DNA from 3 places in the Promicromonospora aerolata genome. Region 1 is predicted to be linked to each of the others. Evidence: riboswitches for the same ligand, from Rfam matches in the RefSeq annotation. Region 1 holds a riboswitch; each other region holds the start of a gene.
The links. A riboswitch is a leader RNA that binds a small molecule or an ion and turns the genes downstream of it on or off. The one in region 1 is predicted to bind thiamine pyrophosphate.
Positions count from the first base shown of each region.

Region 2: linked by a shared signal. The riboswitch ahead of thiC (phosphomethylpyrimidine synthase ThiC) and the one ahead of thiO (glycine oxidase ThiO) in region 1 are both predicted to bind thiamine pyrophosphate.
Region 3: linked by a shared signal. The riboswitch ahead of thiD (bifunctional hydroxymethylpyrimidine kinase/phosphomethylpyrimidine kinase) and the one ahead of thiO (glycine oxidase ThiO) in region 1 are both predicted to bind thiamine pyrophosphate.

Region 1 covers NZ_JBHUHF010000001.1:594,262-600,555, forward strand. The annotation lists gene ACFSL2_RS02610 (CARDB domain-containing protein) at 1-1,237, shown strand, start outside; gene thiE (thiamine phosphate synthase) at 1,322-1,969, opposite strand; TPP riboswitch at 2,048-2,150, shown strand; gene thiO (glycine oxidase ThiO) at 2,152-3,342, shown strand; gene thiS (sulfur carrier protein ThiS) at 3,339-3,602, shown strand; partial or broken gene ACFSL2_RS02630 (thiazole synthase) at 3,605-4,425, shown strand; partial or broken gene ACFSL2_RS02635 (ThiF family adenylyltransferase) at 4,422-5,617, shown strand; gene ACFSL2_RS02640 (hypothetical protein) at 5,636-6,294, opposite strand, start outside.
Region 2 covers NZ_JBHUHF010000001.1:3,067,034-3,073,327, reverse strand. The annotation lists gene ACFSL2_RS13770 (ABC transporter ATP-binding protein) at 1-9, opposite strand, end outside; gene ACFSL2_RS13765 (C39 family peptidase) at 184-1,530, opposite strand; TPP riboswitch at 1,658-1,763, shown strand; gene thiC (phosphomethylpyrimidine synthase ThiC) at 1,758-3,557, shown strand; gene ACFSL2_RS13755 (LacI family DNA-binding transcriptional regulator) at 3,635-4,777, opposite strand; gene ACFSL2_RS13750 (MFS transporter) at 4,889-6,139, shown strand.
Region 3 covers NZ_JBHUHF010000001.1:1,865,271-1,871,564, forward strand. The annotation lists gene ACFSL2_RS08465 (hypothetical protein) at 1-347, shown strand, start outside; gene ACFSL2_RS08470 (SDR family NAD(P)-dependent oxidoreductase) at 451-1,434, opposite strand; gene ACFSL2_RS08475 (aldo/keto reductase) at 1,481-2,509, opposite strand; gene ACFSL2_RS08480 (TetR/AcrR family transcriptional regulator) at 2,633-3,226, shown strand; TPP riboswitch at 3,404-3,500, shown strand; gene thiD (bifunctional hydroxymethylpyrimidine kinase/phosphomethylpyrimidine kinase) at 3,490-4,374, shown strand; gene dxr (1-deoxy-D-xylulose-5-phosphate reductoisomerase) at 4,384-5,556, opposite strand; gene ACFSL2_RS08495 (RyR domain-containing protein) at 5,570-6,294, opposite strand, start outside.

The sequences.
Region 1 (6,294 bases):
GGCCCAGCCGGCCGGATGCGTCTCGATCACCGAGTACGGCGCGGTGCCGAACGACGGGCTCGAGGACACGGACGCGATCCAGGCCGCCGTGACCGCGGACCAGGACGGCGAGATCGAGTGCGTGTGGATCCCGGCGGGGCAGTGGCGCCAGGAGAAGAAGATCCTCACGGACGACCCGCTGGACCGCGGCGTGCACAACCAGGTGGGCATCAGCGACGTCACGATCCGCGGCGCGGGCATGTGGCACTCCCAGCTGTACAGCCTGATCGAGCCGCACCTTGCGCCTGGCGTGATCAACCACCCGCACGAGGGCAACTTCGGGTTCGACATCGACGACAACGTCCAGATCTCCGACATCGCGATCTTCGGCTCCGGGCGCATCCGCGGGGGCGACGGGAACGCCGAGGGCGGCGTGGGCCTCAACGGCCGGTTCGGCAAGAACACGAAGATCAGCGACGTGTGGATCGAGCACGCGAACGTCGGCGTGTGGGTGGGACGCGACTACTCGAACATCCCGGAGCTCTGGGGCCCCGGTGACGGCCTCGAGTTCTCCGGCATGCGCATCCGCAACACCTACGCGGACGGCATCAACTTCAGCAACGGCACCCGCAACTCGACGGTGTTCAACTCGACGTTCCGCAACACGGGCGACGACGCGCTCGCCGTCTGGGCCAACCCCTACGTCAAGGACCGCAACGTCGACATCGGGCACGACAACGCGTTCCGCAACAACACCGTGCAGCTCCCGTGGCGCGCCAACGGCATCGCGATCTACGGCGGCTACGACAACTCGATCGAGAACAACCTGATCTCCGACACGATGAACTACCCCGGCATCATGCTCGCGACCGACCACGACCCCCTGCCGTTCTCGGGGACGACGCTCATCGCCAACAACGGTCTCCATCGCACCGGCGGGGCCTTCTGGAACGAGGACCAGGAGTTCGGCGCGATCACGATCTTCCCGCAGACGCACGACATCGTCGGCGTCACCATCCGGGACACGGACATCGTCGACTCCACGTACGACGGCATCCAGTTCAAGAACGGTGGCGGGAACATCCCCGACGTGCGGATCACGGACGTGCGGATCGACCGGTCCAACAACGGGTCCGGCATCCTGGCGATGGCCGGCGCTCGCGGCAACGCGATCCTGTCGAACGTGACTGTCACCAACTCCGCTGAGGGGGACATCGAGAAGGAGCCGGGCTCGCCGTTCGTGTTCACCGGCCAGTAGGCGCTGTCCACGACCAGGTTGACTTCGGTCACTTGGGATGAGATCGGTCGCTTGATTGACCGATCTCATCCCAAGCGACCGATCTCATCGAGTCGAACCAGTGACCCGGCGGCGTAGGGCGGCCGCGGCCGCGCGGGGGTCGGAAGCCCGGGTGATCGCACGGACGACGACGATGCGGCGCGCCCCGGCGTCGAGCACCTGGTCGAGCCGGGTGGCGTCGATGCCGCCGATGGCGAACCAGGGTGTGGCCGGCTCGCGGGCGGCGACGTCCCGCAGCAGGTCGAGGCCGACGGCGGCGCGGCCCGGTTTGGTCGGTGTGGCCCACAGGGGGCCGACGCAGAAGTAGTCGACGCGCGGGTCCGCCTCGGCGGCCAGCGCCTGGTCCAGGGTGTGCGTGGAGCGGCCGAGGACCGGCTCGTCGCCCAGCAGGGCCCGCACGGCGTGCGGCGGGAGGTCGTCCTGGCCCATGTGCACCACCGGCGCACCGCTCAGTCCCGCGATGTCGGCGCGGTCGTTGACGGCCCAGAGGGCGCCGTGCTCGGCGGCCACCCGGGCGACGAGCGCGTGCAGCTCGACCTCGCGGGCCGCGTCCAGGGACTTGTCCCGGAGCTGGACGACGTCGACGCCACCCTCCAGCGCCGCGTGCAGGAACGGTTCGAGGTCGTCCGTGTCCTGGCGCGCGTCCGTGCACAGGTACAGGCGGGCGTCTGCGAGTCGGGTTCGGGGGTCCACGAGCGCGAGTGTAGACAGACACCGCGCTCCGCCGTGCCTCCCGTCCCGGTCGGGGCACCCCGTGGGCGGGGCTATGGTTGTCGGGTGCACGGGAGCCCCGCACGGGGCTGAGAGGGCGTGAGCGCCGACCGTCGAACCTGATCTGGGTCATGCCAGCGAAGGGAGAACACGTGAGCAGTCATGTGAGCAGCCGAAGATGCGACGTCCTCGTCATCGGCGGGGGCATCATCGGGCTGACCGCCGCCTGGCGGGCGCTGGAGACCGGCGCGAACGTCGTCGTCCTGGACCCGGCGCCCGGTGACGGGGCCACGCATGCCGCCGCCGGCATGCTCGCACCCGTCATGGAGGCGGGCTTCGGCGAACAGGGCCTGGCCCGGTTGGGCACCGCCTCCCTCGCCCTCTGGCCGGCGTTCGCCGAAGCGCTCGAACGGGCCGCCGGGCTGCCGCCGGGCGCTGTCGGGCTGGAGACGACCGGCACGCTCGCCGTGGCCTACGACGGCGACGACCTGGCCGTGCTGCGCCGGCTGCTGGACCTGCACCGCGAGTGGGACCTCGGCTCGGCGGAGATCTCGCCCGACGAGGCACGGCGCCGCGAGCCCGCCGTCGGGCAGCGGCTGGCGGGCGCGGCCTGGGTGCCCCGCGACCACCAGGTCGACCCGCGTGCGGTGCACGACGCGCTCACCGCCGTCGTGGTGGCGCGTGCGAGCCTCGTCCGCCGCGCCGCGGTCTCGCTGACCTGGGCGGACGGCGCGGTCGTCGGCGCGGTCGACGAGGCGGGGACCAGGTACGCGGCCGGCACGGTGGTCCTGGCCGCCGGCCACGCGAGCGGCGCCCTGTTCGCGGGTGCGCCCACGCGCCCGGTGCCCGGCACCACGCTGCGCCTGGACGCCGACGCCGACCGGTCGCCCGCCGTCGTCGTGCGCGGCACCGTCCAGGGGCGCCCCGTCTACGCGGCGCCCCGCGCGGTGCGGCCCGACGGGCGGCGCGAGGTGGTCGTGGGGGCGTCGTCGGACGAGCGCGAGGACGACCACCTGACGCGCGCCGGCGACGTCTTCGCCCTGCTGCGCGACGCCCGCGTGCTCCTGCCCGGCCTCGACGACGCCGTGCTGCTGGAGACCACCACCCGGTCCCGGCCCGGCAGCCCCGACAACACACCGCTGCTGGGGTGGGCGGCCGACGGTCTCTACCTGGCCACCGGACACCACCGCAACGGCATCCTGCTCACGGCGCTGACGGCGGCCGCCGTCGACGAGGCGCTGGGTGCGGCACCGGGCGGCACCGAGGCCCTGGCGGCCGTCGAGGCCACGGCCCGGTTCGCGGACCCGCGCAGGTTCGCCGATGTTTACAGCACGACTCGAGGAGGCACAGCATGACCACGGCTCCGTCCACGCAGCACCCGCACCCCGAGGCGACCGGCACCGCCGTCGTCAACGGCGAGCCGTACCCGCTCGACGGCCCGCTGCCCATCGTCGACCTGGTCGCCCGGCTCCTGCCCGACCTCGTGGTCGACGGCGCGCCGCAGGGCGTCGCCGTCGCGCTGGACGACGCCGTCGTGCCGCGCGGCGCGTGGGGCACCACGCTCGTCCGGCCCGGCGACCGCGTCGAGGTCGTCACCGCAGTCCAGGGAGGCTGAGCATGGAGACACCACTCACCATCGCGGGCACGGCCCTTGGCTCGCGCCTCGTCATGGGCACCGGGGGAGCGGCGAGCCTGCTCGCCCTCGAGGACGCCCTCGTGGCGTCGGGCACCGAGCTGACCACCGTCGCGATGCGCCGGGTGTCCCGCCCCAGACCCTCGGACGACCCGGCGCGCACCGGCGACCCCTCCGTCTGGGGCTGCTTGCGCGCCTCGGCATCCGCGCCCTGCCGAACACCGCGGGCTGCTTCTCCGTGCGCGAGGCGGTGCTCACCGCGCAGCTCGCTCGCGAGGCGTGCGAGACCGACTGGATCAAGCTGGAGGTCATCGCCGACGACGTGACGCTGCTGCCCGACGCGATCGGCCTGGTCGAGGCGGCCAAGGCCCTGGTCGACGACGGCTTCACCGTCCTGCCGTACACGAACGACGACCCGATCGTCGCCCGCCGCCTGCAGGACGTGGGCTGTGCGGCGGTCATGCCCCTGGGATCGCCCATCGGCTCGGGGCTCGGCATCGCCAACCCGCGCAACATCGAGGCGATCGCCGCCGCCTCCTCCGTCCCGGTGATCCTGGACGCGGGCATCGGCACGGCGTCGGACGCCGCACTGGCCATGGAGCTCGGGTGCGACGGCGTGCTGCTCGCCACCGCCGTCACCCGCGCCGCCGACCCGGTGCGCATGGCCCGTGCCATGCGGCTCGCCGTGGAGGCCGGGCACGACGCCGCACACGCCGGACGCCCCCCGCGCCGGGAGCGGGCGCTCGCGTCGTCCCCGGCCGACGGCCTGGTGCACGTCGGCGACAACCTGGACCTGGCGCTGTGACCACGCTGCCCCCACTGGTCGGGACCGGCCGGGAGCTCGGCCGCGACGAGCTCGCCCGGTACGCCCGGCATCTCGTGCTGCCCGGCGTGGGTCCGGCCGGGCAGCGCCGGCTGGCGAACGCCCGCGTGCTGGTCGTGGGCGCCGGCGGCCTGGGCAGCCCCGCCCTGCTCTACCTCGCCGCCGCGGGGGTGGGCACGCTGGGCATCGTGGACGACGACGTCGTCGAGACCTCCAACCTCCAGCGCCAGGTGATCCACGGCACCTCCGACGTGGGTCTGGCCAAGACGGCGTCGGCGCGGGCGGCGCTCGCGGAGGTCAACCCGCACGTCGAGGTGGTCGAGCACCGCGAGCGCCTGACGACGGCCAACGCGCTCGGTGTGCTGTCGGGCTACGACCTGGTGCTGGACGGTACCGACGCCTTCGCCACCCGCTACCTCGTGTCGGACGCCGCCGAGGTGCTGGGGCTGCCGTGCGTCTGGGGCGCGATCTACCGGTTCACCGGACAGGTCGCCACGTTCTGGGGTGCGCCACCGGAGGGGACCGAGGGTGTGACCTACCGGGACGTGTTCCCGGACCCGCCCCCGCCGGCGCCTCGCCGGACTGCGCGGCCGGAGGCGTGCTCGGCGCGATGTGCGGCACCCTCGGCTCGGTCATGGCGACCGAGGCGATCAAGCTCATCACCGGGGCGGGGGAGAACCTGCTCGGGCGGCTCGCGACGTACGACGCGCTGGCCCTCACGTGGCGCCGGCTCACCGTCCGGCGGGATCCGGCCCGGGAACCCGTCACGGCGCTGCTGGCCGGCGACGGCGACGCGGACCCGTACGCGGTGCTCTGCGGGCTGCCGCCGTCGGACGGCGCGGCGGTCTCGGTACGGGAGCTGGCCGAGCTCCGCGCCGACGGCTCCGGGCCGGTGGTGCTCGACGTGCGGGAGCCGTGGGAGGTCGAGCTCGCCGCCCTGCCGGAGGCCCGGTTCGTTCCCTCGGGCGCCTTCGCCGGGGAGGACGCGACGACGGTGGTGGACGACGTCGCCGGCTGGGCGGCGGGCCGCCCGGTGCACGTGCTGTGCAAGTCGGGCGCCCGGTCCGCCGGCGTGGCGCGGCGGCTGCGCGACGCGGGGCTCGACGCGCGGTCGGTCGCGGGCGGCATCCTGGCCTGGGCGCGCGAGGTGGACCCGGCGATGCCTACCTACTGATGCCCGCCTGCTGAGAGGTCAGGGCCGCTGCGCCGCGGCCCACGCCTCCGGGCTCGCGACGTGGCTCGAGTGCCCGGCGGCGAGCACGGTGCGCAGCTCCGTGAGGTGCTCGGTGTCCGGGGGGAGGTCGAGGCCGTCGAGGATCTTCAGGGCGGGGCCGGGCTCGAGGTCGCCGAAGTAGTCGTGGTAGCTGCGCAGCAGGCCGCGGAACACCGCCGGCCGGAGCGCCTCGATCGACGAGGCCGCCGAGTAGGTCGGAAGCTTCACGTCCCAGCGGACCGGACCGGAGGCCCGCAGGACCCGGCCCGCCCGGCGGAGGAACCCCTCGTCGGTCACCGTGCCCGCGTCCAGCAGCGGCACCTCCTGGCCGAGCAGGGCCACGAACGCCTCCTCCGAGGTGTCGATGCACTCGAACCACGTGTACCAGAGCGACTGCGTGATCTGCTCGCTGACGTCCGGTGCCTCCAGACGGACCCGGTACCCGTCCCAGAGCTCCGGCGGCGGCTGCTCGCGGGAGCTGCCGCAGTACGGGAAGTGCATCTCCTGCGTGGTCCAGAACTCGTCGAGCAGATCGATCAGGCCGAACGCGACGCGGAACCGCTCGCCGACCTCGAGGTCGTCGTCGAACACCCAGCTCGAGTAGTCGAGTGCGACGTCGTTGGCACTCAGCTCGGAGC
Region 2 (6,294 bases), 2.5 Mb from region 1:
TGACTGCACCTGAATACCCATCGACGACCTCCGGTCTGCGAACGACTTGCGTCGACGCTACGGAGCCGTCCTGGTGCGGCGATGCCACCCCTGGGTTGAACTCGTGCTCTCGTCGGGGTCGAGCTTGTCGAGGCCAGGCCTCGGCAAGCTCGACCAACGGAAGTACGACCGGCGCCTACGCCATCACCAGTTCGCGGTGACCCCCGGGAGGTTGCGCGGCAGCTTGACGTCCCTCGGGTGGTAGACGTACGTGATGCCGTCGGTCGAGGTCTGCCAGACACGTTCGAAGTTCTCCCGCGTGTACACCGAACGCACCGCCTCGTTGCTCGCCTTGTTCGGGTCGTTGATGACGGGGTCGCCGTCAGCGGTGAACCCGACCAGCGTGACGATGTGCCCGTTGGTGCCGTATCCGGCCTCCGGCATCTCTGCCTCCTCGAAGTTGATCGAGAGGATGAGCGGGATCCCGGCCTCGATGAACTTCTCGGCCTCCGCGAGGGAGCGCAGCCGGGTCACGAACGACTCCAGGCCGAACGTGCTCGCGTACGCCGCGTTGAAGGGCCAGTTGCCGGCGCCCTCGTACGCGTAGTCCCAGGTGTGCATGGCGGCGTAGTCGACCTGCGGGTCACCGTTCGGCGCCTCGATGCCCTCCAGCTCCTCGGCCGGGACCTCGAGTCCGTAGGAGTAGAGCACCATCGTGGACGACGTCGGCGAGCACCACACCTGACCGCCACCGCCGAACTCGGGGTACTCGCCGCGGTGGATGTTCTGGCTGTACCGCGGCACGTCGAGCTCGACCGCGCGCCCGAGCGTGAAGTCGGTCGTGCCCGAGTAGTGCGAGTCGGGCAGGTACTCGTTGGTCATCGTGCTCACCGTGTCCAGCCGCGGGGAGACCCGGGTGCCCTCCGGCCGGTACAGCGTGGCCCGGGTCTGGAACGCGTTCGGCTCGTGGCCGGACTTCGCGACGTAGGTGTCCGTGAAGAGGTACGCGTCGGCGTCGGTCTGGCCGTTCACGGACGTGCGGTGGATGTCGCCGACGCTGCCGTCGGCGGGTGCGAACTCGTCGCCCGACGCCCAGCGGCTCATCACGAACCACTTGGTCCACGTGCCGTCGGCCTTGCGGCCGCGGAACTCGATCTCCACCCAGGTGCCCGTGGGCGTGACGGCGTTCCACGAGCTCACGGACTCGTCGATCGGGTACTCCGTCTCGACCACCGGCGACGTCCACCTGCCCGTCTCGTAGGTGACGGGGGTGCCGTCACCGAACGGGTCGGTGTACTCCACGGTGTCGCCCGCGCTCCGCAGCACGAGCCCGCCCTTGGCACCCGGCCGCAGGTTCACGGAGCTGCCCGCGCGCAGCTCGCCATACCCGTCCCAGGTGGTCAGCGTGATCTGGTTGTCCGACGCCGTCGTGCCTGCCTCGGGCGCGCCCGTCGCCGGCACCGCACTCGCCACGATTCCTGCTTGCACCACGAGCGCTCCTGTCGCTGCCAGCGCGAACGCCCTCGTTCGCAGCTCTCTTCGGTTCGACATGCCTGCCTCCATGTCCCGGGCCCACTACTGGGTGGAGCGAGCCGTTGACCTTCCTTACCAGAACCGCGGCCGGGACAGAAGGGTTTACCCGCAGGTGATCGAGCCGCCGTCGGGTGCTAACGTCGTCGCGATCCCACGGGTGCCTCGCGCAGGGGCTGAGATCGGGCTGGACGGCCCGGGACCGTTGAACCTGTCCGGTTAACACCGGCGTAGGAAGCAGGAGTCTCATGATGGAGAACACCCAGTCCCGCATGCTCGCGTACGAGTACGACACCGCGCGGGACACGGCGCACGACGCCGAGCACCACCCGCAGCACGACGACGCCGGCCTGCGGGTGCCGGTCACCGAGATCACGCTGGCGCCGTCGCCCGACGGCACCCCGAACGAGCCAGTGCGGGTCTACCGCACGCAGGGACCGGGCTCCGACCCGGTGCGCGGGCTGCGGCCGGCCCGAGAACCCTGGGTCGTGGCCCGGGGGGACACGAAGGAGTACGACGGTCGCCGTCGTGACCTGACGGACGACGGCCGCGGCGCCGTCCGCCGGGGTGCCGCCTCTCAGGAATGGCAGGGCGAACGACGTCGGCCGCGCCGGGCCGTCCCCGGCCGGACCGTCACCCAGATGCACTACGCGCGCCAGGGCGTGATCACGCCGGAGATGCGGTTCGTCGCGGTGCGCGAGGGCTGCGACGTCGAGCTGGTGCGCAGCGAGGTGGCCGCCGGCCGGGCGATCATCCCGAACAACGTGAACCACCCGGAGTCGGAGCCGATGATCATCGGCCGGGCGTTCCTGGTGAAGGTCAACGCGAACATCGGCAACTCCGCCGTCCACAGCTCTATCGCGGAGGAGGTGGAAAAGCTCGAGTGGGCCACCAAGTGGGGCGCCGACACCGTCATGGACCTGTCCACCGGTGACGACATCCACACCACCCGGGAATGGCTCCTGCGGAACTCGCCGGTGCCGATCGGCACGGTGCCGATCTACCAGGCCCTGGAGAAGGTGAACGGCGACGCGAGCGCGCTGACCTGGGAGGTCTACCGGGACACCGTGATCGAGCAGTGCGAGCAGGGCGTCGACTACATGACCGTGCATGCCGGCGTGCTGCTGCGGTACGTGCCCCTCACCGCGGACCGCGTCACCGGCATCGTCTCGCGCGGCGGGTCGATCCTCGCCGGCTGGTGCCTGGCCCACCACCAGGAGAACTTCCTCTACACCCACTTCGACGAGCTCTGCGAGATCTTCGCGGCCTACGACGTCGCGTTCTCCCTGGGCGACGGGCTGCGCCCGGGATCGCTCGCCGACGCGAACGACGAGGCCCAGTTCGCCGAGCTCGACACGCTCGCCGAGCTGACGAAGCGCGCCTGGGAGCACGACGTCCAGGTCATGGTCGAAGGACCCGGACACGTCCCCTTCCACCTGGTGCGCGAGAACGTGGAGCGGCAGCAGGAGCTCTGCGACGGGGCGCCGTTCTACACGCTCGGCCCGCTCGTGACCGACATCGCGCCCGGGTACGACCACATCACCTCGGCCATCGGCGCCACCGAGATCGCCCGGTACGGCACCGCGATGCTCTGCTACGTCACGCCCAAGGAGCACCTGGGCCTGCCGGACCGGGACGACGTGCGCACCGGCGTGGTCACCTACAAGATCGCGGCGCACGCAGCCGACGTCGCCAAGGGGCACCCCGGTGCCCGTGACCGCGACGACGCCCTGTCCAAGGCCCGCTTCGAGTTCCGCTGGCGGGACCAGTTCAACCTCTCGCTCGACCCCGAGCTCGCCGAGGCATACCACGACGAGACGCTGCCCGCCGAGGCCGCGAAGACCGCGCACTTCTGCTCGATGTGCGGGCCCAAGTTCTGCTCGATGCGGATCTCGCAGGACATCCGCGATGAGTTCGGCGGGGCACAGAACCAGGCGGCGCTCGCGGACGCGGCGGCAGCTCAGGCGGAGGGCATGGCCAAGAAGTCGGCGGAGTTCCGCGCCGCGGGCGCCGAGGTCTACCTCCCGGCCCCCACTCTCCGCCCCTGACCACGCCACCACCGACCCTGCGTTGAGTGCGGGCTGTCTGCGGGATCAGCAGGCGCAGATCCGCAGATGGCCCGCACTCAACGCAGGGGGTCAGGGAGAGCGCTCAGGTCCGGGACCGGGCCCGTCGTCGTTCCTTCCACCAGGCTCACGGGGAGCACCACCGACTCCGGCTCCTCACCGGCGAGCAGGGCGATGACGGCCAGGCCGAGCGCCCGCCCCTTCTCGACGAGCGGCTGGTGCACGCTGGTGAGCAGATCGGGGGAGAGCCAGGGCAGGTCCAGCCCGTCGAACCCGGCCACGGACACGTCCTCGGGCACGCGGAGGCCGAGCTCCCGGGCCGCGATCACGGCGCCCGCGGCGAGCAGGTCGGAGTGCGCGATGATCGCCGTCGGACGGTCCCGGGCGGGAGCCCACTCGGACAGGATCTCGGTGGCGGCGTCGCGCCCGTGCTCCACGAGCGAGGCGGGCGTCTCCCAGGACATGACCGGCTCGATGACGTCCCGCACGCCGGCCAGCCGGTTGCGGGTGGGCGTGCGCTCCACGGAGGCGAGCCGGTCGGCGTCGACGAGACCCGCGCGCTCGTCCCGGCCGAACGGCAGCGCGATCTCGGCGATCCGCGTGTGGCCGAGCTCCACCAGGTGCTGGACGGCCTCGGCGGCACCCCGGCGGTCGTCGACGCTGACCACGGGGACGCCCGGCACGTGCTGGCCCTCGCCGATCACGACCGGGACGCCACGGCGCTGCAGGGCGGTGAGGGTCGGGTCGTCCTCCAGGGTGCCCCACACGAGCACCGCGACGTCCATCGCGGCGGCCTCCACGAGGGGGTCGACGGCGGGCGGCAGCCCGGCCTCGGCGGCGAGCCCCACGGAGTGCGCCGTGGTGCCCTGCGGCATACCGGGCACGAGCAGCACGCCGAGCCCTTGCTCGCCGATCGCGGAGACCAGCCCGTGCAGCACCTGGGTAGAGACCGGGTCTCGGAACGACCGGCCCAGCTGGTCCCCGATCACCACGCCGACGATCCCGGAGCGTCCCGACCGCAGCTGCCGGCCCAGCGGGTTGGGGCCGGAGTACTCGAGCTCGCGGGCCGCGGCCAGCACCTTCTCCCGGGTCTCCGGGGTGATGGGGCCCGCACCGGAGAACGCGAGCGACGCGGTGGAGACCGAGACACCCGCCAGCTCGGCGACCTTCGCGAGGGTCGGTCGTACGGTCTGGCGGTTCATCGCGGGTTCCTTCTCTCGATCGGCGCCGGCGGTGCAGTACCTGCGGAATCTGCTGGGCTGTTCCCAGGTTGTGGCTTACGGTCGGGAGATTCAATCGCACCAAGGAGTTCCGTGCCTACTGCACACGCCGCCGCTCGCGCGGTCTTCGTCGTCTTCGCTGCCAGTGGGTTCGCGTTCGCGAGCTGGGCGTCGCGTCTTCCGGCGGTCCGGGACGGCCTGTCCTTCTCCGAGCAGGAGATGGGTCTGCTGCTCCTGACCGGATCCCTCGGCTCGGTCGCCGCGATCCCGCTCTCGGGGCTGGTCGCCGAGCGGTTCGGTACCGCACGGACGGTGGTCGCCTTCGCGGGCGTCCTCGTGATCGGACTGGCTGTCGCAGGGTACGGCGTCGTCACGGACGAGCACCTCGCCGTGCGGCTCGGCCTGATCCTGTTCGGTGTGGGTGCCGGAGTCTGGGACGCCGCGATGAACCTCGAGGGCGCAGCCGTGGAACAGCGGCTCGGCCGCGCGGTGATGCCGGTGTTCCACGCCGGGTTCTCGTTCGGCACGGTGCTCGGCGCCGGCCTCGGTGCTCTGGTGGCCACCCTCGGGGTGGAGGTGGTCTGGCACATCGTGGCGGCGGGCGGCCTGGCCCTCGTGTCGGTGCTGATCGCCGTGCGCTACTTCTCGCCGAGCGTCGTCTCCGCGGCCGTGCCCCATGGCGTCCCCGTCGCGGAGGCGGGCAGCGCGGACGGCGCCGACCCGGGAGCAGTGACGCCGCCGACGTCGGGCATCGCGGGGCTGATCGCCGCCTGGCGGGAACCGCGCACGCTCGCCATCGGGCTGGTCGTGCTCGCCGCGGCCCTCACCGAGGGTGTCGCCAACGACTGGGTGAGCCTTGCCGTCGTGGACGGCTTCGGCACGTCCGACGGGATGGGTGCGGTGGGCCTGGCGGTCTTCCTCACCGCCATGACGACGGCCCGGCTCGCCGGGACCCGCGCCATCGACCGGTTCGGGCGCGTGCCGGTGCTGGTGCTGTCGGCGCTGCTGGCGTTCGTCGGCGTGCTGACGTTCTCGCTGGTGCCCGTCCTGTGGCTGGCCCTGGTCGGGGTGGGCCTGTGGGGCCTCGGCGCGGCGATGGGCTTCCCGATGGGGATGAGCGCGGCGTCGGACGAGCCGCGGCGTGCCGCGATGCGGGTGGCGGCCGTCTCGACGATCGCCTACACGGCGTTCTTCGTCGGCCCGCCGCTGATCGGGTTCGTCGCGCAGGCGACCGGCTACCGCCTGGCGGTGCTCGTGCTGCTGGTGCCGATGGCGCTGGGGCTGATCGTGGCGCGGTCCCTGCGGCCGTTGCCGACCGCCGCCGGGGTGCAGCAGCCGCGGTGACGAGTGGGTGTGAAGAGGTGGTGCAGGCGGCGGCATCGGCGGGGACCAGCGCCCGGGCCGAGAGGTCGAGCAGTGCACACGTTCGTGGGCACCGAAAGGTTCCACAAATGGCAGACATCACCCACGTCATGTCGAAGATGTGCACAAATCCCACG
Region 3 (6,294 bases), 1.3 Mb from region 1:
TGCTGCAGGCGTCGCACTTCGAGCAGCAGGCCGCCGTGGTCACCGAGCGGCTACGCGAGCTGCTGCAGGAGCCCATCGCCGCGCGCCTGGCCGCCCTGGAGCGCCTGCACGGGGACCGGGAGCGGGCCGCCGAGGCGAAGCGCGAGCGCGGACGCCGTCGGCTGATGGACGGCACGCTCTCGGCCATCACCGTGTTCGCCGGGGTCTACGCCCTGATCGGCACCGTCCAGGTCGCCCTGGACGCCGCGCTGATCGACGGCGTCCAGGCGGTCGCCGCCACGGCCCTGGTCACGGTGGGCGCCCTGGTGACGGGCATCGCGGTGTTCAACTGGACGCGGGGCCGCTGAGCCGGCGGCGCGCCTACCCAGCGATTCGGCCCGAAACCTCGGAGATTTCCGGCCCAATCACTGGGTAGCGCGCACTGGGTAGCACGGATCTGGCCCAGATCCACTAGCCCGCCAGGAGGCGCTCAGTCAGGGTCCACAGGCGCCGCGCCGACTCCGGGTCGACCGAGTGGGACACGACGTCGGCCGTGATCTCCTGCGCCGTGGGCGGCGGCTGGTCGTCGTCGAGCTGCGAGACGTCGCTGTTGTTCAGGTAGAGGCCCCCGATTCCCACCAGCAATGGGCTGGTGGCGCCGAACACGATGGTCGCGGCGCCCTGGGCCTCCGTCTTCTTGCCGCGTTCGGGGTCGATCACCGGCCGGCCGGCGTCGTCGATGAGGCCCTGGGCACGCTGCGCCTCGACACCCACCGCGCTGTTGAACGACGTCGTGGCGATGACGCCGGGGTGCGGCGCGAAGGCGCGGATGCCGTCGCCGGACCAGCGCCGGTCCAGCTCGACCGTGAACAGCACGTTGGCCGTCTTGGACTGGGCGTAGGCAAGGCCCGGGTCGTAGCCGCCGCGCGTGAAGTTCGGGTCGTCCCACAGGATGTCCGACATCCGCTGCGCGCCCGACGTCGTGGTGACGACCCGAGCACCGCCGGCGGCGCGCAATGCGGGGTGCAGCCCCAGGCTGAGCTGGAAATGACCGAGGTGATTGGTCGCGAACTGCGCCTCGTAGCCGCGTCCGTCCCGCACGATCTCCGCGGGCGCCGGATAGCCGGCGTTGTTGATCAGGATGTGCAGGGGGCGCCCCGACCCGAGGTAGCGCGCGACGAACACGTCGATGGACGCCGGGTCCATGAGGTCGAGCCGGCTGACCTCGACCCGGTCGATGCCGGCGACGGCTGCCGCCGCGCGGTCCGTGTCGCGTGAGCCGACGGTGACCGAGGCGCCGGCCCCGGCCAGCGCCCGGGTGGCGACCAGGCCGAGTCCCGAGTGCCCCCCGGTGACGATGACGTTCTTGCCGGTCAGATCGAGGCCGGCCAGCACGTCGTCGACCGTCGAGGCCGCTGTGAACCCTGTCCCGATGGGTTGTTGCTGGTGCGTCATGACAGTTCCTCTCGCGTGGGACGCCGTGCGGCCCGGCCGTGCACGGTCAGGCCGCCGCCCGCTGGTCGGCGGGCCGACGGCGCAGGGGCGCCTGCTGGAGGGCCGGCGGGTCGTAGGCCATGTCGAGGCGGCCGACGTCGGTGCCCGGCGGGACGATGGCGTCGATCCGGTCGAGGAGCTCGTCGCTCAGGGCCACCTCGACGCCCGCGAGCGCGCTGTCGAGGTGCTCCATGGTGCGCGGGCCGATGATCGCGGAGGTGACGCCGGGGTGGGCGATGGCGAACGCCATGGCAAGGTGGTTCAGGGGCACTCCGGCCTCCTGGGCGACCGGGATGAGCTGTTCCACGACGTCGAGGCGGTGCTCGTCGCGCAGGTGCTCGAACCCGTACTGCGCGCGGTGCGTGTCGTTGGCCTGACCCCTGCGGTACCGACCGGTGAGCAGCCCGCCGGCCAGCGGGCTCCAGACCAGGGCGCCCATGCCGTACTGCTGGGCGACGGGCAGCACGTCCCGCTCGATGCCGCGGTTCAGGATGGAGTACGGCGGCTGCTCCGAGCGGAAGCGCTCCAGCCCGCGCCGCTCGGCCACCCACTGCGCCTCGACGATGTCGGCGGCCGGCATGGTGGACGAGCCGATGGCCCGCACCTTGCCGGAGTTGATGAGGTAGGTCAGCGCCGCCAGCGTGTCCTCGACGTCGGTCTCGGGGTCGGGCCGGTGGATCTGGTAGAGGTCGATGTGGTCGGTGCCCAGGCGGCGCAAGGAGTTCTCGACCTCGGCAATGATCCAGCGGCGGGAGTTGCCGCGGTGGTTGGGGTCGTCGCTCATGGGCAGGTGCACCTTCGTGGCCAGCACCACGTCGTCGCGCCGGCCCTTGAGCGCCTTGCCCACGATCTCCTCGGACTCGCCGTGCGAGTAGGCGTCGGCCGTGTCGATGACGTTGATCCCGGCGTCGAGGGCCTTGTGGATGATCTTGATCGAGGCGTCGTGGTCGGTGTTGCCCACGGCGCCGAACATCATCGCGCCGAGCGCGTAGGGGCTGACCTTGATTCCGGTGCGCCCGAGGTTGCGGTACTGCATGGAGTCCTCCTGGGGTTCGAGGTCTGGTGAGCGCATGCGCGATGTCGTAGACTCGACCTAAGCGGAACGCTCTTCCAGAAACTATATGGAAAGCCTTTCCGGATAGCAAGGGATCGGAGCGAAGTGACCCAGAACACAGCGCCGCGGCCGCGGCGCGCCGACGCGCGGCGCAACGTCGACGCACTGCTGGACGCGGCCAAGGCCGCCTTCGGCACGTCCGGCGTGGACGCGCCGGCCAAGGAGATCGCCGACCTGGCGGGCGTCGGGGTGGGCACGCTGTACCGGCACTTCCCCAAGCGCTCCGACCTGGTCAAGGCCGTGTTCCAGCACGAGGTCGACGCCTGCGCGGACGCCGCCCCGGCCCTCGCCGAGGTGCACGAGCCGGTCGAGGCGCTCGAGAAGTGGCTGCACCGGTACACGGAGTTCCTGGTCACCAAGCGCGGGCTCGCGTCGTCCCTGCACTCGGGCGACCCCGCGTTCGACGCCCTTCCCGCCTACTTCCTCGGGCGGCTGGGCCCGGCGCTCGGCTCGCTGCTCGACGCCGCGACGAAGTCCGGCGAGATCCGCGCCGTGGCCAGCCCTAAGGACCTCCTGTACGCGGTCTCGAAGCTGTCCCTGCCCATGGAGGACGAGGAGCCGGGCCACGGCCGGCGCATGCTCGATCTACTGGTCGACGGGCTGCAGCACGGTGCGGGCTCGAGCCCGTCCGGCTCCTGAACGGCGGACTGCGGCTGAACGGCGGACTGCGGCTGAACGGCGGACTGCGGCTGAACGGCGGACTGCGGCCCTGACTCGCCGTACCGAGTACCGCGAGTCAGGGCCGCAGTCCCCGTGCCCTACCGCCCCCTCGACCCGGACACGTTCCGCACACCACCGTCCCGGCCCTAGGGTGGGTCCGTTGGCGCGGGGCGCCGGGCGACAGCCTGGCTGAGAAGCACCCGTGGAACCTGATCTAGGTAGTGCTAGCGAAGGGACGCCTCATGGGCTCTGCTCTGCCCCACGCCGTCGTACGGACCCGCCCGCCCGGTCATCCGGTCGTGGCGCTGACGATCGCCGGTTCCGACCCCTCCGGCGGGGCCGGGATCCAGGCCGACCTGAAGACCTTCGCGGCACTCGGCGGCTACGGCTGTGCGGTGCTCACGGGCCTGACGGCGCAGTCCACGACCGGGGTGGCACGCGTCATGCCCGTGCCCGGCGACATGGTGACCGCGCAGCTGGCGACCCTGTTCGCCGACGTGGCGGTGGACGCGGTGAAGATCGGCATGACGACGGACGCCGTGGTGGCCCGGGCGATCGCGGCGGCCCTGCGCGAGCTGCGGTCCGCCGGGCCCGCGCCGTACGTGGTGCTCGACCCGGTGATGGTCTCGACGTCGGGCCACCGGCTCCTCGCGCCCGACGCCGAGGCGGTGCTGCGCGACGAGCTGCTCCCCCTGGCCGACCTGGTCACGCCCAACCTGCCCGAGGCAGCCGTGCTGCTCGGCGTCGAGCAGGCGAGGGACGCCACGGAGGCCGCCGACCAGGCACGCACGCTGCTCAAGCTCGGGGCCCGGCTCGCCCTGGTGAAGGGTGGGCACTTCGGCTCCGCCGAGTCGGTGGACCACCTCGCGGCGCCGGACGGCGTCGTCGCCCTGGCCGCGCCCCGGATCGCCACCAGGAACACCCACGGCACCGGCTGCACGCTCAGCTCGGCGTGCGCCGTCCTGCGGCCGCGGTACGACACGTGGGAACCCGCGGTACGCGCCGCGAAGGACTACCTGACCGGGGCCCTCCGTGCCGCCGACGACCTGGTCATCGGCGGTACCGGCACGGCGCCGGGCCCGTGGGACGGGCACGGCCCGGTCAACCACTCCCACGCCGCCCGGTGAGTACCGGACTCAGCGGGCGGCGCTGAGGACCTCCTGCGCACGGCGACGCGCCCAGGCGTCGGCCTCCAGCACTCCCTCGACCGACGAGGCGTCGCCCGCTCCGGTCGACGCGTGCTCCTCCACGACGGCGGCCACGGTGTCGACGATGTCGAGGAACCCGATGGCACCGTCGTGGAACGCGTCCACGCACACCTCGTTCGCCGCGTTGTAGACGGCCGGGTGGGTGCCGCCCGCCGCACCCACCTGCCGGGCCAGACGGACGGCCGGAAAGGCCTCGTCGTCCAGGGGGGTGAACTCCCAGGTGGCGGCCTTGGTCCAGTCGATCGCCACGTCGACGTCCGGCAGCCGGTCCGGCCAGGACAGGCCGAGCGCGATCGGCACCAGCATCCGCGGCGGCCCCGCCTGCGCGATGGTGGAGCCGTCGGCGAACTCGACCATCGAGTGGATCATCTGCTGCGGGTGCACCACGACGTCGATCGCGCTGAACGGCAGGTCGAACAGCAGGTGCGCCTCGATCACCTCGAGCCCTTTGTTCACCAGGGTCGCCGAGTTGGTGGTGACCACGCGCCCCATCGAGAAGTTGGGGTGCCGCAGGGCCTGGTCCGGCGTCACGTCCCGCAGCTCGGCCCGCGTACGCCCCCGGAACGGGCCGCCGCTCGCGGTCACGACCAGCTTGCGCACCTCGGCGGCGGACCCCGAGCGGAGCGACTGCGCGATCGCCGAGTGCTCCGAGTCCACCGGCACGATCTGCCCCTCGTGCCGGACCGCGGCCTTGACCAGGGCGCCGCCGACCACGAGCGACTCCTTGTTCGCGAGCGCCAGGCTGGAACCGGCAGCGAGCGCGGCGAGCGTGGGGCGCAGACCGACCGACCCGGTGATGCCGTTGAGCACCACGTCGCTCCCCCGGCCCGCCACGTCCGACGCGGCGTCGGGTCCGGCGAGCACCTCGACGCCGTCCGCCCCCGCCTCGCGGAGCAGGATGGTCAGGGCGGACCGCGCGGCGGCGTCGGCCACGGCGACGGCGCGGACGCCCAGGGCGGCTGCCTGCCGGGCGAGCGCCGGCAGGTCCGAGCCGCCCGCGGACAGCGCGTCCACGCGGAACCGGTCCGGGTTGCGCTGGATGACGTCGATCGCCTGTGTGCCGATGGACCCCGTGGAGCCGAGAAGGGTGACGCTTCGCATGGGCCCCATCCTGTCAGCCCTCGCTCGGCTGCTCGGCACGGCCCCGGCCGAACATCCGCCAGCCGCGGACCACCCCGCGCGGGTCGGGGACGGGCTCGTCCGCGGCCTCGAAGCCCGCGTCGTCGTCGAGGGCGACGACGTGCAGGCCGAAGTCCGCCAGGATGACCGGGATGGCACGGATCGCCGCACGGTCCTTCTCCCGGTCGTGCTCCGACAGGTCCTCCCACGGACGCAGGTCCGGGTGCAGGCGGCGGACGTCGTCCCGCTCGGGTCCGTAGGACCAGCCGGCGGCCACCTTGTCCGCCATCCACCGTGCGTGCTCGTCCACGGCCCGCGCGTCCACCACGGGCTCGGGGATCCGGCCGGGGTCGTTGTCGCCGGCGGGCGCGACGGTGCAGCCCATCTGCCGCAGCCGGTCGGGGATGGCGCGCACCTGCGCGCGGTTGGCGGCTCGCAGGTCGTCGGAGAGGTCGGCCCACGAGACCATCGCGGGGGTGCTCTGCCAGGCGACGCCGCGCGCCCGCTGGTTGCGGAGGTAGGTGAGGTGGGCGGACACGGCCATCAGGTCGTAGACGTCGTCGTGCACCAGCACGCCGGGTGCTGTCGCCTTGCGCAGCAGGGTGCCGGGCTCGACGACGTCGAGCCGCCCGCCGAGGTCGTCCAGGATCGCGTCGTCGTGGGTGCCGAACAGCCCGCCCAGGCCCGCGAGCCGGTTGAGCCGGAGCACCACGGCCCCGT